Regions from separate parts of the Gluconobacter japonicus genome, predicted to be linked through region 1. Evidence: riboswitches for the same ligand, from Rfam matches in the RefSeq annotation. Region 1 holds a riboswitch; the other holds the start of a gene.

Region 1 (8,135 bases):
CACAGATTATCGCTCGGGCCGGGACACTTTTTACCACCCATACCGCTGTTCCTGCCGGATTTGACCTTTTCCCGCCCAAATTGATCGAAAGCCATCTGACGTTTTATTCTGAAGAGCGCCTCGGTCTCCCCATTCAGGAGTTTCTGGCCCTCGGCAGACTCAATCCGGAGAATACGGATGAGTTCTTCAACATGGCCTATCTGGCCATGAAAAGCAGTTGTGCCGTGAATGGTGTCAGTCAGCTGCATGGAGAGGTGAGCCGCTCCCTTTTTGCTCCGTTGTTTCCTCGTTGGCCGCAAAAAGAAGTTCCGGTTTCCTTCGTTACCAATGGCGTTCATACCCCTACGTGGGATTCTGTTGCAGCGGACGATCTCTGGACCAGAATAGCGGGGAAGGGACGCTGGCAGGGAACGCTCGAAGGCCTGGGAGACGCTGTCCGTCATCTGGATGACGAAAGTTTATGGCAGATGAGATACGCCTCAAGGCGTGGTCTTCTTCAGGCGTTATCCGAAGAGCTTCCATCCCGACAATGTACCGTCGGAGAGGATGGATTGTGGTGCCTGCCAACCCCCACTCTCAGGCCAGACGCACTTACGATCGGGTTTGCCAGACGATTTGCGACTTACAAGCGCCCGGATCTTATTCTGCATGATGAGGAACGACTTGTCAGACTTCTGAAAGACGAAAGCCGCCCTGTTCAGATCATTCTGGCTGGAAAAGCTCATCCCAAAGACATGGAGGGGCAGGCCATGATTACGCGCTGGGTCAATTTTTGCCAGCGTCAGGATATCGTGGGCAAAGTCGTCTTTCTGGCAGATTACGATATGGCTCTCGCACAGAAGATGGTCCAGGGCGTAGACCTCTGGCTGAATACGCCGCGTCGTCCGTGGGAAGCCAGCGGCACAAGCGGCATGAAGGTTCTGGTGAATGGTGGCCTGAATCTTTCTGAAAGGGACGGATGGTGGGCGGAAGCCTATACCCCCGAAGTCGGATGGGCTTTGGGGGACGGGTTGGAGCATGGAGGCGACCCGGCTTTCGATCATACCGATGCGCAGGAACTGTATCGACTGCTGGAAGAACACGTTTTGCCAGAGTTTTTCGAGCGGGATGAACAAGGCATTCCTCGGGCCTGGATCGCCAAAATCCGGGAGAGCATGGCTCGTCTGACACCGCATTTTTCTGCAAACCGCACTGTTCGCGAATATACGGAGACGTTCTATCTGCCTCTGTCAGAGCGCTACAGAGAGCGGCACCAGATCGATAGCTCCTCTGCCCCCGATATTTTTGACCGTAGTAAAATGCTTCAGGCAGGATGGAGCAGCCTCCGGATTGGAGAGGTGGTTATTCCTGATAAGGAGAGTGGTACATTTCCTCATGCTTTCATCCATCCCGGAACGATCGATCCAAAATTGCTCGATGTTCAGCTTTATGCCGAACCAATAGAGGGGAAGGCGCGGATCGTGCCTCTCCATCGAACTGAAGATCTTCAGGATGGGTGGATCGCTTACGAGACAGATGTGAATCTGGAGGGAGAAATCTCTGATTATACGCTTCGTATCATACCCGTTATGGACGGTCTGTGCGTTCCTCTGGAGGCGCCTTTCATCCTTTGGCAACGATAAAGGATATCTGCGTGGTCGCCAGGGGAGTGGAGTATCATGTCACGAGATCTGACACGGTACTTTCTCCGTCTGTGCGATCTGCCCCAAGCGTGCACTCATGCAAAAAGGCGATCCTGTATTAAGAGGCATTATTTTCTTTTGTGTGAAGAAAACTTATCTCTCCCGAGTGTTTTCTTTCATGGAGGACTATACATTCCTCGTGTTCCAGCGGCAGCCGGAGAAAGATCATGGAAAAACGTTGGGTTCTTCTAACAATTATTATCGTTCTCGCAGCTCTCATCATGCTGTTGATGTGGTCCAAGCAAACCGATCCCGGTACGGTAGGGGCAGGCACACATACAGAGAAAACTGCTCCCCAGGCGCTTAACACCGTGCCTCCGTATCCTTTGAGCCACGGTGTATTTCAGTCAATTTGTAGAGCAGCCTAAAGCCGGCGTCAGAAGTTTGATCGGAGCGTAAACATGAAGTTTCTCGGCTCTCCGTAGTAGTTATAGTAGTAAAGATTACCGAGGCGCTGGTAGTAACGTTTGTTGGCGATGTTGTTCAATGTTGCAGACAGGGACAGATATTTGTTCCACTGATAGCTGGCTTGAACAGATCCAATGATATAGCCGCCCTGAGTGACGGTGCGGTTGGTACCAAAAGTGCCGGTCTGGGCATTCAGACCACCTCCGATACTCCAAATGTTTTTCTGTGCTCCATGATAAGGTTCAAAGCGATAATGCGTCCACAGCTTCCACAAGTGCTTGGGTGAGTTCCCGGCATAGGTTAGGCCGGCTTGGGTCGCATTTCCATTATTGACGATCTTGTTGTCGTTATATGTGTAGCTGGCGTTGATGTCCCATCCTTCCAGCGGGCGACCAATCAGTTCGGCTTCAGCGCCCTGACTGCGGGTCTTTCCGGTAGCGACATAACAGTCATCCACCCCACCCGGGCCACAGATGGCACCAATCGTACTGTTGTAGATTGCTTCGTTCTTCTGGATGATCTTGTAGCCTGACAGGGTCATGCCCAGATGGCCTTTAAAGAACTCACCCTTGATACCACCCTCAAGCTGATTGCCTCGAACAGGGGCAAGGCGCCCCGTTGTGTCGAAAGCCGATTGCGGGGAGAAGGTAGAAACATAGCTGACATAAGCCGTGACGTTTGGACGCAGATGGAGAACGCCGCCGATATAAGGGGTCAGAATACCTTGTTGATCAATGTCGGTGCTGGTTGTGCCAACGGTTGGGGAAATACGACGTGTCTTGCTGACGTAACCACTGACGCGACCGCCAATCAGAATAGCAAAAGGTGAAATCGGTTTGATTTGTGCCTGGCCGTACACGCCCCACTGGGTCGAGGGCTCCCAATAGCGATTGCTGATCGTAGGAAGCGCAAGGGATGGAATAGAGCCTGAGGCAGTCAGCGGAATTCCTCCCAACGCAGCATAGCTGCGGGAATTTACGCTGGCTCCGCCACCTTCATAGGCGTAGCGGTCATAATTGGCGCCCATCATCAGGGTATGTCGTTGCCCGAAAAGATGAACTGGCCCCGTGACATAGGCATCCAGACCATCATTTGTTTCGTCATACCGAGTATTGGCGACGACAAAATTTCCGGTTCGGGCCGTAGCGTTATAGGCATTGAGATATGCATATTGCAGCATTGTATCGGCTGTTCGGTGCCGATAGTTGATGCGCCCGCGCCATCCATGTGAAAACAGATGCTCAAGTTGAGCTTCTACTTCCGTCATGGGTACTTCGGATTTCCCCCAGTTTGCGCCAACAAACGTACTGGTTGGCAGCTTCAAATCCGCACCGTTGCTGGCACGGGGAAGACCCATGTAGCGCGTTGTGTCGTTGGTCTGGGATGTGACTGAAACAGTCAGCGTGTCACGGCGGGTCAGATGGACATCTGTCACGCCATAAATCGTCCAACGACGGTCGTAGGCGTTGTTGTAGAACTGATTGCGATCAGTCCCTGCAAATACGAGACGGGCAGAGATGATCTTTGAATGTGCGATGGGTCCACCCACATCCAGTGTGGCGTGATAGTTATTCCATGACCCGGCAGAGAACGAGGCATTTCCCTGGAAATCGTTGGTTGGACGCTTGTGCACGAAATTGACGCTACCACCAGGTGTGCTGGAGCCCTGTAGCATGCCATCTGGCCCGCGTAGAACCTCGATACGGTCATAGATTGCCAGATCATACTGCTGGCTGAGGGTCAGTCCCCCCATGGATGGAACGCCGTCATACTGCGCCTGCAGAGTAAATCCACGCGCTGTGTATCCGCCAGTTCCGTCTCCATACATGTTGACGTTGACACCAGCGACCTGTTTGAGCGCAGCATCAACCGTATTGAGATTCTGATCTTTCATCTGCTGGCTGCTAAGCACCGAGATGGATTGAGGAACGTCCATGGGCTTAAGCAGCATCTTGGTCGTAGAAACAGCCGAGACAGTATAGGTGCCGGTCCCATCCGTAGATGCGTCCTTGCGGTGACCTTCTACAAGAAGTTGTTCGATGCTTCCGGGAAGCTGGTTGTCGTCCTGGGCGTTCGAATGCGCTTGTGTTTTGCTGTCCTGGTGAACGGAAGGGGTTTTGGCCGAAGCCGTGGGAAGGAGTTTTTTATGTCCGTCTTCAGGTTTCCCAGTATCATCAGACGTAGCGGCAAATGCGCCAGTCCATGACCCGGACAGCAAAAAAGCTGTGAACAACGCAGGATAAAGCTTCTTCCGGGGTAAGGAACCCGACAGGACAGGTTTCATGGAATGGTCTGACTACCTCCAGCAAGAATGAGTGTTCGCGGGAATGTTACATATATTTCTGCGAACTTTTTATGAAGATGATACTCATTCTCAGAAAGAGCAATATGAAAGTTAAATGTTTTTTCAATATAGAAGTGTTGCGAAGCGATTTTCCAAGAGTTTTCAGAGGTATCATAAGCCTTGGAAAACCTTTGATATATATACCCCATAGGGGAATCGTTCAGAGCAGGTCTGCCGCGCTGGCTTGTCTCACTTCGTCAATATTGCAATAGCAAAACTAAATTTAATTCAAAAAAGCATATTGTTATGTTATAACATATATGTTTGACTGTTCTGGAGTTTCGGTTATGTCCCTTGCTCACGGATGGTTCCCCGAGAGGGGATGAAAAGGGAACGCAGTGAAATGCTGTGGCTGCCCCCGCAACTGTAAGTGGTGAGACAGGCCACACGGAGGCTTTTACGCCCGACCACTGGAGCGCCTGCTTTGGGAAGGTTTGTGACCTGTCATTGATCCGCGAGCCAGGAGACCTGCCATCGAAAATGGTTACAGACGAAGCGGAAGGGCGGGGTGCACCGGACGCAGTGAGGGTCTCTTTCTCTCACTCATCGTAGTGACGCATTGTTGAGTGAAGTTTGCGTTATCCATGAGGAAAAAGAGTTTTGTTGGTGTACTGCCTGTCGCAGCACTCACCGTGTGCCAACCAGCATTTGCCCAGACGGAAGATGTTCGGAAGACCGAAACAAAAGCAAAAGAAGAGCACATCACCGCACATGGCCGGGTACAGTCTCTTAAAGACACAGCGGCAATTGGCGGACGGCTTGGACTAACGGTTCAGCATAACCCTGCAACCATCAACGTCATCCAGCGAAGCGTTATGGAGCAGCGGGGCTATGCTCATGCTGAAGAGGCCGCCGATAGTGCTCCGGGCGTGTCATCTGGTGGCTCTCCCGGAAGTCCGGCCCAGATGATGATGCGTGGCTTCAGTGGGAATCAGGTTCTGATCCTGCGGGACGGGATCTATTATGGCCCAACCACCATGGTGAACCGTCCACTTAACAGCTTTAATCTGGAGAGCGTTCAGGTTCTTAAAGGTCCATCATCCGTTCTGTACGGACAGGGTGCTGTGGGCGGGACTGTGGACATGCGAACACGCGACCCTGCATTCGATGGTCCTCATGCGAATGCGCTTGTGTCCTATGGCAGCTTTAATACCTGGAATGCAGGTGTTGGAGGCTCTGTTCCTATCACCAATACCTTGGCAATCCGCAGTGATTTCAGCCGCACGTCCTCAGACGGGTATGTCGCAGGGGCTGACCCGCACAGTAACGATTTTACAACTACATTGCTCTGGCATCCGTCTAAGAAGTTCACAGCCCGTCTGAGTGTGGACTATCTCACAGATCGGCTTTCAACCTATTACGGAACGCCTCTTGTTCCACTCTCCCAGGTGCATGATGGGGTCGGCGGTTTGCTGTCTTCCTCCAAAGGGCTTGGGGTCAGCCGGTCTTCACTATGGCGATATTACAATACAAAGGACGCCAAAGCAGGCTCTGTCAACGTAACACCCACACTGCATTTAACGTGGCAACCCACTGTAAATACAGCTTTTCATAACAAAACTTATGTCGTGTATGCCAATCGTACATGGAACAATACTGAGTCCTATAGCTATATCAGCACCCCGGGCCAGACAGATGCGAGCGGAAACGCAATCGCTCCAGGACGCGTCGGTCGTGATCGGTTCTATGTTTACATGAACCAGCATCAGGTTGGAGACAACGTGGATGGACAGTTTGATTTCCATCTCTTTGGAATGAAAAACCGTCTCGTGGTCGGCGGGGATGCCTATTATGTACGGCTGATCCGAAACCGTGGGTTTCCTGATGCTAATTATGCAGACAGCGTTTCTTTGGCCAGCCCGGAACGGACGCAAACGGGTAGCTTTGCCGGCGAGTATCCTTACACAAAGTCACCCACAACAATGGTTGATGCCGGTATCTTCATGGAGGATGTGCTGACAATCCGCGATAACTTTCGGGTTGTAGGAGGCTTTCGTTATGACTGGCTGAAACTGGATCGTCAGAATTACAGGCAGAATGGGACTTTTAACGCGGGAACAAGCTTCAAAGGCACCTACCACCCTGCCAATTTCCGTATTGGCCCTGTTTATGATCTGACGGACAACATCAGTCTTTATGGTGTTTATACGACCGCCGAGGACCCACCAGGCTCTAATATTTTCCTCGTCAACAAAGATCAGTTCAGTCAGTTGAGCCGCTCTCGACAGGGCGAAATCGGAGCCAAGGGGTCGTTCTGGAAAGGGCATCTGACCTCGACGTTATCCCTCTACGATATCCGGCGAACCCACGTTCTGGTCGCAACAGGGGTCGATACCGTTGCGACGGCAGGTGTGCAGAAATCCCGTGGTGTGGAATGGCAGGGGGATCTGGCACTTGGCAAACACTGGAGCCTCTCCGGAAACGTCGCATACACGTGGTCGCGATATGGCTCTTTCCATCCGTCAGCATCGGTGAATGCGTCAGGCAATCAAGTCCCGAATGTTCCTGCGGTGACGGCTAATCTCTGGGGTGTCTGGTCCCGCATTGCGGATCTACCCGTCGATCTTGGAGCAGGAATGCGGTACGTCTCTGCACGTCAAGGAGATTATGCTAACACACTGAGTTTGAAAGATTATGCTCTGGTTAATCTTTTTGCTGCATGGCACGCTTATCGTGGTGTCACGGTGTATGGCCGGATTGACAATGTGGGTAACAAGCACTTCATCCAATGGGCTGACACAAGCTATCCAAGCGAAGTGATGCTCGGAGCCCCACGATCCTTTTCCATCAGCCTTCAGGCCGGCTTCTGACAGTGTCAGACATCATGCTGCAGGCTGAAGGATTAGGATACGAGGAGGCCTTGGCTCTGGCGGATTTCTCCGTCAGGGCTGGTGAGCATATTGCGATTATCGGGCCGAACGGTGCCGGCAAGAGCACTTTGCTAAAACTCCTGGCAGGCTTGTTGAAACCCTCTAGTGGCTGCGTCACACTTGCTGGCCAACCACTCCACAATCTGACACGGCGAGAAATTGCTCGGCAGATTGCATGGTTGTCCCAAAGCGATGATGTTGCATCAGAGTTTCTTGTCTCTGATTACGTTGCTCTTGGCCGATTGCCCTTTCAAGGGATTGAAGATTCGGCGGAAGGGAAGACCGCAATACAGACTGCCATTCATCATTGTCGTATCAATTCGTTAATGCCACGAACCATGGGAGGCCTGTCAGGCGGAGAGCGCCAGCGTGTTATGCTGGCGCGCTGTCTGGCGCAAACCCCTCGTATCCTACTGCTGGATGAACCGACCAATCATTTGGATTTATCTGCACGTTCAGAACTGCTGAACCTGCTTCGAACGCTTCCCATGACTATTCTTGCTGTTTTGCATGATCTTTCTCTTGTTCCTGATTTTGCAGATAGAACGCTCCTGTTGAAAGAGGGACGTCTGATTATGGATGACGCGTCACGGAAGGTTCTGTTTTCGCCGATGTTCGAGCTGGCATTTAACCAGAAAGCGCATCAGGTTACGCTCGACGATGGACATGTGTCGCTTTTGTTCAGACCGATACAGCCGTGAAAAACTGTCTGAAAGCATTTGGTCTGGGCACGCTTCTGAGTATTCAGAGCGCATTTTCTTATCCGGTCACGATCCAAAGCTGTGGTAAGCCAGTAACCATAACGCATAGGCCAACCCATGCCGTCATTCA
Region 2 (8,135 bases), on a different contig from region 1:
AAGTCTGACACAAACGATCAGCAATGGTCGCAGCCACAAGCGTCCGCGTCTGTGGCGTCTCATCCAGCCCATCAAACAGATCGCGCATCCACCTCGGCACGTTTGCACCGCACATCTCGGCAAATTTCCAGGCCTGTGCAGCACTTCCAACAGGGAGAATACCCGGCACAATCGGCTGCTCGATTCCAACGGCAGCCGCCCGGTCCCGGAAGCGTAAGAATGTGTCCGCTTCAAAGAAAAACTGCGTTAGAGCCCGGTCCGCGCCAGCATCAATTTTCGCCCGCAGATGCTCCAAATCCGACTGCGGACTAAGTGCCGCAGGATGTGTTTCCGGGTATGCCGCCACGGAGATTTCGAACGGCGCAACTTCCTTCAGTCCGCGCACCAGATCCACAGCCCCCGCGTAACCTTCCGGATGAGGCTCATAGACGCCCCCGGCTGACGGCGGCGGGTCACCACGCAGGGCCACTATGTGCTTCACACCAGCATCCCAGTATGCCCGGGCCACGGCATCGACCTCTTCCTTGGAGGCCCCCACACAGGTCAGATGCCCAGCCATTGGCGCGCCAGTTTCCCGAACCATATCTTTCAGGGTGGCCAAGGTGCGGTCCCGTGTTGAACCGCCTGCCCCATACGTCACGGACATGAACTGCGGGCCAAAAGCAGAAAGCGTTTTTGCGTTCTCCAACAGCGTCGCGGCTGCCTTCTCCGACTTTGCAGGGAAAAACTCGAACGAAATTGCGGGCAGAGGCCCTGTCTGTGCGGCCATCACGCCAGCTCCTTAGTTCAATATTTGAGATCAGTTAGGACGTTGGCCAAGCCAGAGTTTGACCGTCAGTTCGCCTTCAAGAGCAACCGGCTCCGCAGGGACCAAACCAGCAGCACGAAACCAGGCTGCCATCTGGGCATCCGTGAAGCCGAGGCGGACATGCGCGTCCCGCGTGCGAAGTTCTTCACGGCTATGGGACGCAAAATCGACGATCAGCAATCGACCGTTTCCATCAAGAATACGGGCGGCTTCTGCAATGGCTGCCGCCGGATGCTGCGCGTAATGCAGAACCTGATGCATGATCGCGACATCCGCAGAGTGCTCTGGCAAGGGAAGAGCCTGAAAATCTCCCTGGCGCAGATCGACCTGCTCCAGACCCGCCGCCGCCAGTTTGGTTCGGGCCAGACGAAGCATGGCGGGACTGCGATCAAACCCAATGACCGTTTGGGCTCCCCCTCCCAGCAACTCCATCATGCGGCCGGTTCCGGTGCCTATATCCACGAGCCGCCCGATCGGAAACGCTGAAAGCGTCTTCACAATCGCAGTTTCGACTTCCCGTTCCGACACATGCAGAGAGCGCAATGCGTCCCACTCCGCGGCATGGGTTTCAAACCAGTCTTCCGCTGCAATAGCGCGGACATCCCGGATCGCCTGCAAGCGAATACGATCTGCCCGGATTTCCGCCGGCTCCCTCACAGTCCAACGATCCAACGCCATGAATACAGGTTCAAGAATTTCCGGCGTCCCTAGCGTCAGAAACACCCAGCTTCCTTCCCTACGACGCTCAATCAGCCCTGCGTCGGCAAGGATTTTAACATGCCGTGACACGCGGGGCTGACTTTGCCCGAGCACCTGCGCCACCTCGCCGATGGATAGTTCCATCTCGCGCAGAAGGGCCAGAATCCGCAGACGGGTCATGTCCGCCAAGGCCTGAAAAATAGTAAGTGCCTGCTCCATATGGATTTACATATAAGGAGTTCTTTATATGAGCAAGAGATATTGACTCTTTTTCAGAACATGCGGCAGTCATAAGGCTTGTCATGGTTCCATGTCGGATGTTCGCGCATCTGGTGTGGCTAAGAGGGAAGCCGGTGCAAAGCTGGCGCTGCCCCCGCAACTGTCAGCGGCGAGTGCCGATTCCACACAGGCCACTGGATGAAAGTCCGGGAAGGCGGAATCAGCGCGAAGACCCGTAAGCCAGGAGACCTGCCACGGCACATAACATCCTCCGGCGGGGCGTTCCGGAAGGGTCACGCATGTCTCCACGCCGCACATTTCCTGTTCGGGGCGTGAACGATCCTGCATGCCCTGCGAGCGCACTGCCACGAACCTGTCGAGGCTTTCATGACTGTCCGCGTCGCAACTCTGGGCTTTCCGCGTATCGGCACCCGCCGTGAACTGAAAACCGCTCTTGAACAGTACTGGCCGGGACATTCTTCCGCCGATGATCTGCTTTCCACTGCTGCGTCCCTTCGGGCGTCAGCCTGGCAGCGCCAGAAAGATCTCGGCGCAGAGATCATCCCCTCCAACGATTTTTCACTCTACGATCATGTGCTGGATACATCCGCAATGGTCGGCGCCGTTCCCCCCATTTATGGCAATGTGAGGGACAAGGTGGATCTGGGAACCTACTTCGCCATGGCGCGCGGCTCCCAGACGGCATCCGAGGAGTGTAGTTGCGGTCATGCTCATGGCGCACCTCAGGACGTTCCCGCCGCCGAAATGACCAAGTGGTTTGACACGAACTACCATTACCTTGTCCCGCAATTTACAGCAGACCAGACGTTCCGCCTCGCCTCCACAAAAGCGGTGGACGAATATCGGGAAGCCAAGGCGCTTGGGATTGAGACACGCCCTGTTCTGCTCGGTCCTGTCAGTTTCCTGCTTCTGGGAAAATGTGACGGCCCGGCGTTTGATCGTCTTGATCTGCTTCCTGTCCTGTTGCCCGTTTATGAACGGGTTCTGAAGGCCCTGCGAACAGAAGGGGTGGACTGGGTTCAGATTGACGAACCGTGCCTTGTTCTGGATCTGCCGGGACATGCTGCCGCAGCTTTCAAAACGACCTACAACACTTTGACAGCCGCTGTTCCAGACCTGAAACTGATGCTCGCGACGTATTTCGGTGCCCTCGGAGACAATCAGGACATCGCCCTAAGCCTGCCAGTTCACGGTCTACATGTGGATCTAGTCCGCGCTCCCGAACAACTTGCATCTATTCTTGAGAAAGCACGACCAGATCTGCTGCTGTCTCTCGGCGTGGTGGACGGACGGAATATCTGGAAGGCCGATCTGAACGTACTTCTGGACAATCTTGAACCGCTGGCCCGCCAGCGTGACCTCATCCTCGCGCCATCCTGCTCCCTTCTCCACACGCCAATTGATCTGGAACGGGAGACAGATCTGGACGTGGATGTGAAATCCTGGCTCGCATTCGCCGTTCAGAAAATCGAGGAGCTACACACACTGGCACGTGCCCTGAATGAAGGGCGAGACGTCGTGCAGGCCACTCTGGCCGAAAATGCTGCGGCTCTTCAGGCACGCCGATCTTCTGCAAAAATCAACGATCCTGCCGTTCAGGTACGCTCTGCGGATCGCAACCCAGCTCTCGCCCAGCGCCGTTCCCCCTTCCCCGCGCGCCGTCCGTTGCAACAGTCCAAACTCAGACTGCCGCTTTACCCGACGACGACCATCGGGTCCTTCCCCCAGACACCTGAAGTCCGCAAAGCCCGTGCCGATCATGCCCGGGGAGAGCTCTCTTCCGAGGCTTACGAAGTCTTCCTGCGGGAAGAAACCGCTCGGACCATCCGCTGGCAGGAAGATATTGATCTTGATGTGCTGGTGCATGGCGAGTTTGAGCGCAATGACATGGTGCAATATTTCGGGGAGCAGCTTTCCGGCTTTGCGTTCACGAAACATGCCTGGGTTCAGTCCTACGGGTCCCGCTATGTCCGGCCACCCATCATTTTCGGGGATGTGTCACGTCCAAAAGCCATGACGGTTGAATGGTGGGAATATGCCCAATCCCTCACCAACCGCCCCGTGAAAGGCATGCTGACAGGGCCTGTCACAATCCTGAACTGGTCTTTCGTACGAGACGATCAACCGCGTTCGGAAACCTGCCGACAGATCGCTTTCGCCATCAGGGATGAAGTGTGTGATCTGGAAAAAGCCCGGTGCGGCATTATCCAGATTGATGAAGCCGCCTTGCGTGAAGGCCTGCCGCTTCGTCGTGCAGACTGGCAATCCTATCTGGACTGGGCCGTGGAAAGTTTCCGCATTTCAGCCTCGGGGGTGCAGGATGCCACGCAGATCCACACCCATATGTGCTATTCGGAATTCAACGACATCATTGCTGCCATTGGCGCAATGGATGCGGATGTGATTTCGATTGAAACCGCCCGTTCCCGCATGGAACTGCTCGATGCGTTCGCAGCCTATCGCTATCCCGCAGAAATCGGGCCAGGCGTTTACGATATTCATTCGCCACGCGTGCCGTCTGTTGAGGAAATGGTGGACCTGCTTCGGGCTGCCAGCAAAGCCATCAGTCCGGATGCCCTCTGGGTCAATCCGGATTGCGGACTGAAAACCCGCAAATGGCCGGAGACGAAAGCTGCGCTCATCAACATGGTTGCGGCAGCCCGTTATATGCGTCCGTAAACCCGCGAGTAGATGGGGTGGCTCTCCACCCCATCATACGCCGTTACCAGATTTTGACGCGCTGATCGGGTGCCAGATACAACTTGTCGCCCGGCTGCACGTTCCAGGCCTTGTACCAAAGATCAACGTTGTGCATGGGAATGTTCACGCGGGCTTTCGGCGGGGAGTGCGGATCGATAACGACAAGCTGCTTCTCGGTATCCGAACGCAGCTTCTCACGCCAGACCTGTGCCCACCCCATGAACACACGCTGATCGCCCGTCAGGCCATCAATGACCGGAGCTGGTTTGCCGTTCAGGGACGCATGATAAGCATCCAGCGCCAATGTCAGGCCACCAAGATCGGCAATATTTTCGCCCATCGTGAGCTTGCCATTCACATGCACGCCGGGCTGCACTTCGAAGGCGTCGTACTGTGCACCAAAACGGTCCGCCAGCTTCTGGAAGCGCTCTTCATCCTCCTTTGTCCACCAGTTCCGCAAACGCCCCTTATCGTCGTATTTGCGGCCCTTGTCGTCAAAGGAATGGGTCATTTCATGCCCGATGACGCCACCGATCGCCCCGTAATTCACAGCCGGATCAGCTTTCGGGTTGAAGAATGGCGGCTGAAGGATTGCAGCCGGGAACACAACCTCCACAAAACGCGGGTTGTTATAGGCATTCACCGTTGCGGGGGACATCAACCACTCGTTGCGGTCAACAACCTTGTCGAGATGACTGAGCTGATAGTGCCACTCGAAAGCGAAAGCGCGCTCGGCATTGCCGTACACATCACCCTTCTTCACAACCAGATCGGAATAATCCCGCCATTCGTTCGGGTAACCCACCTGGATTTCAAAACTGGCCAGCTTCTTCAACGCGGCTTCACGCGTCTGCGCGCTCATCCATGTGTTGTGTTCGAGACGATTGTGGAACGCTGCCTTCAGGTTGCCCGTCAGAATCTGCATGGCAGCGCGATCCGAAGCCGGGAAATACCGATCCACATAGATCTTGCCGAGCGCCATCTCCATGGCACCACTCGTGAAGTCCACACCCCGCTTCCAGCGCGCCGCCAGAGCAGGCTGGCCAGACATGGCTTTTGCATAGGCAAAGCGCGCCTGCACGAACGGATCGGACAGGAAGGACGCAGCATTGCTAGCCGTGTGAAAAGCCTGCCAGGCCCGCAGCGTGCTCAGATCAGTCTTTGCGATCAGATCCGCTTCAGCCTTGATCGCGGACGGTTCCCCTACAATGACGGTCCGCTGTTCCAGGCCCGCCTCAGGCACACCGGCTGCAAGCAGCCATGTCATCCAGTCAAAAGACGGCGTGCTCTTGACCAGTGCGGCCACGGTCATCGGGTTGTAAGTCTTGTCCGGGTCACGCAGTTCTGTCCGCGCCCAGTGAACCTTGGCGATTTCCGTCTCGAACGCCACGATATCCGCAGCAGACTTCGCAGGGTCAGCCCAGTGAACAAGTGTCAGAAGCTTCGTGACGTATGCCTGATAAGCCGCTTTCTTGGAGGCGAATTCCGGCTTCAGGTAGTTGTCCCGATCCGGCATGCCCAGACCAGCCTGATCAATGCTGAGCGCATATTTCGTTGGATCTTTCGCATCAACCTCTACATCCACTGAGAACGGGGATGAACCAAATGTCGTCGCCGATGCACCGCTGAACTGTGCAAACGTCTTCAGATCCTTGATCTGGTGAATGGTGGCAATTTCAGCATCAAGAGGCTTAGCCCCTACAGCCTCAACGGCCTTCTCATCCATGAAGGATGCATAATATGTGCCGAGCTTCTCGTTGATTGTCTGCGGCTGATCGACCGGATGTGCGGACAGATCCTTGAGAATGGACTGGATGCGCTGACGGGAGGTTTCGGCCAGAGCGTTGAACGGGCCATAGCTGCTCATATCCGATGGGATTTCGAGCGTCTTCAGGAAGTTGCCGTTTGCATAATCGAAGAAACTGTCCCCCGGCTTTACGCTCGTATTCCGCCCAGCGAGATCAAGTCCATACTGATCGTATGTGATCAGCGGTACAGTCGGCTTTGCGGAAACAACGGAAGGCGCTGCTGCCAATCCGAGACTAGCGGACAGCAGCAGAACTGCTTTACGGGAAAATATCTTCTGAGTCATACAACAGGCCCGATCATGAAAATCTGGCAGGCCATGTTGGTCTGCCCTCGGGCCTGCATTGTAAGTTTACGGTCGAAACGAATAAGACGCAAAAATTATGCCCCGCTTTGAAAAGCGGGGCATGACCAACACTGTTAGTTCTTGCTTTCGACGAGCGCTTTGATGCCCGGCAGAATGGCAATCAACAGACCACCCGGTGGCTGCTCACGCTTCAAGGACAGGATATGATTCGACGAATTGTGGAAGAACTCATCCTGCGCCGCGATCAGATGCTGCGCATCCAGACGCCAGGCTGTTCCTGAAGCGCCGTTCAGAACATTCAGTCCCGCATTGGAAAGCGCTGCAACCGTATGAGACACAGGCGTCACTTCCTCAAGGACGGGCACATCCTTGGCGATGGCGGAAAAAGCTTCGTCATTAGAGGACCATGCCGTCAGCATCGCCTTCAAGGGGGCTTTCAGGCTTTTCTCACCGGCCAGATACCGCTTGACCATGTTGTTGAAACGCGTGGCTTCAAACGCATCCGGATCGGCAATCGCCACCGGAGCCGACAGCATGGCATCCCCACTTTTGGAGGCCAGACGGTTCAGAGCATAGTTCCGCACCGGAACAACTGTTTCCAGAAAAGTGGAAAGCGGACCAGTATGCCCTGGAGCCAGCGCTTCTTTCAGACCATTCTCATGCTGCGTGGCTTGTAGACCGGTTGCCTGAAGCTCCCCCATGATGACAGGCAGACGACGCTCCAGATCATCCACATCCCGCACGCTCTCAGGAGACCAGAACCGCTCCGCCAGAGCAGCAGTCCGAGGCCACAGACGGGCGTCCAGCATGTTTTCGGAAACAATTTCCGTCCACAAGGCGCCTTCTGCACCGAGAACCAGCTTCTTCTGCTCATCGGTCAGCGGAGCTGCGTTCGGGTCCTGGAGGAAAGCGTCCATCAGCGGAGTGATGTGAGGATGCGTCTCCTCCACCTCTGCTGGCGTAATACCATTCGCCTTCGTATCATAGGGATCGACAGCATAATGCGTGCGCGATGGCGTCAGCAGATCCAGGTAATAGCCTGAAGACACCACAACTGGATGACCAGCCTGCGTGGCAGACCCCGTCCATTTGGAGCCGCGCCAACCCTCAACAACAACATTCTTTGGGATCGGCGCTTCGCTGACCTCATCCCAGCCCATCATGACACGCCCCTGGCTGGACAGGATCTTCTCAACCTGCGCCGTGAACGCGGCCTGAAGAGCCGGCGCATCCGCATAGCCGTGCGCCTTCATGTAGGCCGCGATCTTCGGATTATTCGTCCATTGCGTGCCGAGCACTTCGTCGCCGCCCGAATGGAAATAATGATCCGGGAAAAGCGTCTCCATTTCCGCATAGAGCGCGCGGATGAATTTCAGCGTCTTGGGATTGGTCGGGTCCATTGCCGGATTGTTCAGGTTCTCACCCACAGCGTTGACGTCCGGCAGCGGCTGAGCCGCCAGTTCCGGGTAGGCTTGCAGAACAGCCAGCGCGTGACCGGGAACATCAAACTCAGGAACAATGCGGATCCCGCGATCCGCAGCATATGCCACGACGTCCCGGATCTGAGCTTGCGTA

The links. Region 1 has a riboswitch for cobalamin ahead of HKD32_RS08810 (TonB-dependent receptor). Riboswitches for the same ligand answer to the same signal wherever they lie in the genome.
Region 2: linked by a shared signal. The riboswitch ahead of metE (5-methyltetrahydropteroyltriglutamate--homocysteine S-methyltransferase) and the one ahead of HKD32_RS08810 (TonB-dependent receptor) in region 1 are both predicted to bind cobalamin.

Annotation. Positions count from the first base shown of each region.
Region 1 covers NZ_JABCQN010000003.1:512,121-520,255, reverse strand. The annotation lists gene glgP (alpha-glucan family phosphorylase) at 1-1,622, shown strand, start outside; gene HKD32_RS08815 (TonB-dependent siderophore receptor) at 2,059-4,374, opposite strand; cobalamin riboswitch at 4,723-4,924, shown strand; gene HKD32_RS08810 (TonB-dependent receptor) at 5,019-7,244, shown strand; gene HKD32_RS08805 (ABC transporter ATP-binding protein) at 7,259-8,005, shown strand; gene HKD32_RS08800 (ABC transporter substrate-binding protein) at 8,002-8,135, shown strand, end outside.
Region 2 covers NZ_JABCQN010000001.1:166,193-174,327, reverse strand. The annotation lists gene metF (methylenetetrahydrofolate reductase [NAD(P)H]) at 1-769, opposite strand, end outside; gene HKD32_RS00720 (ArsR/SmtB family transcription factor) at 800-1,726, opposite strand; cobalamin riboswitch at 1,794-1,997, shown strand; gene metE (5-methyltetrahydropteroyltriglutamate--homocysteine S-methyltransferase) at 2,114-4,426, shown strand; gene HKD32_RS00710 (M13 family metallopeptidase) at 4,470-6,539, opposite strand; gene HKD32_RS00705 (beta-N-acetylhexosaminidase) at 6,674-8,135, opposite strand, start outside.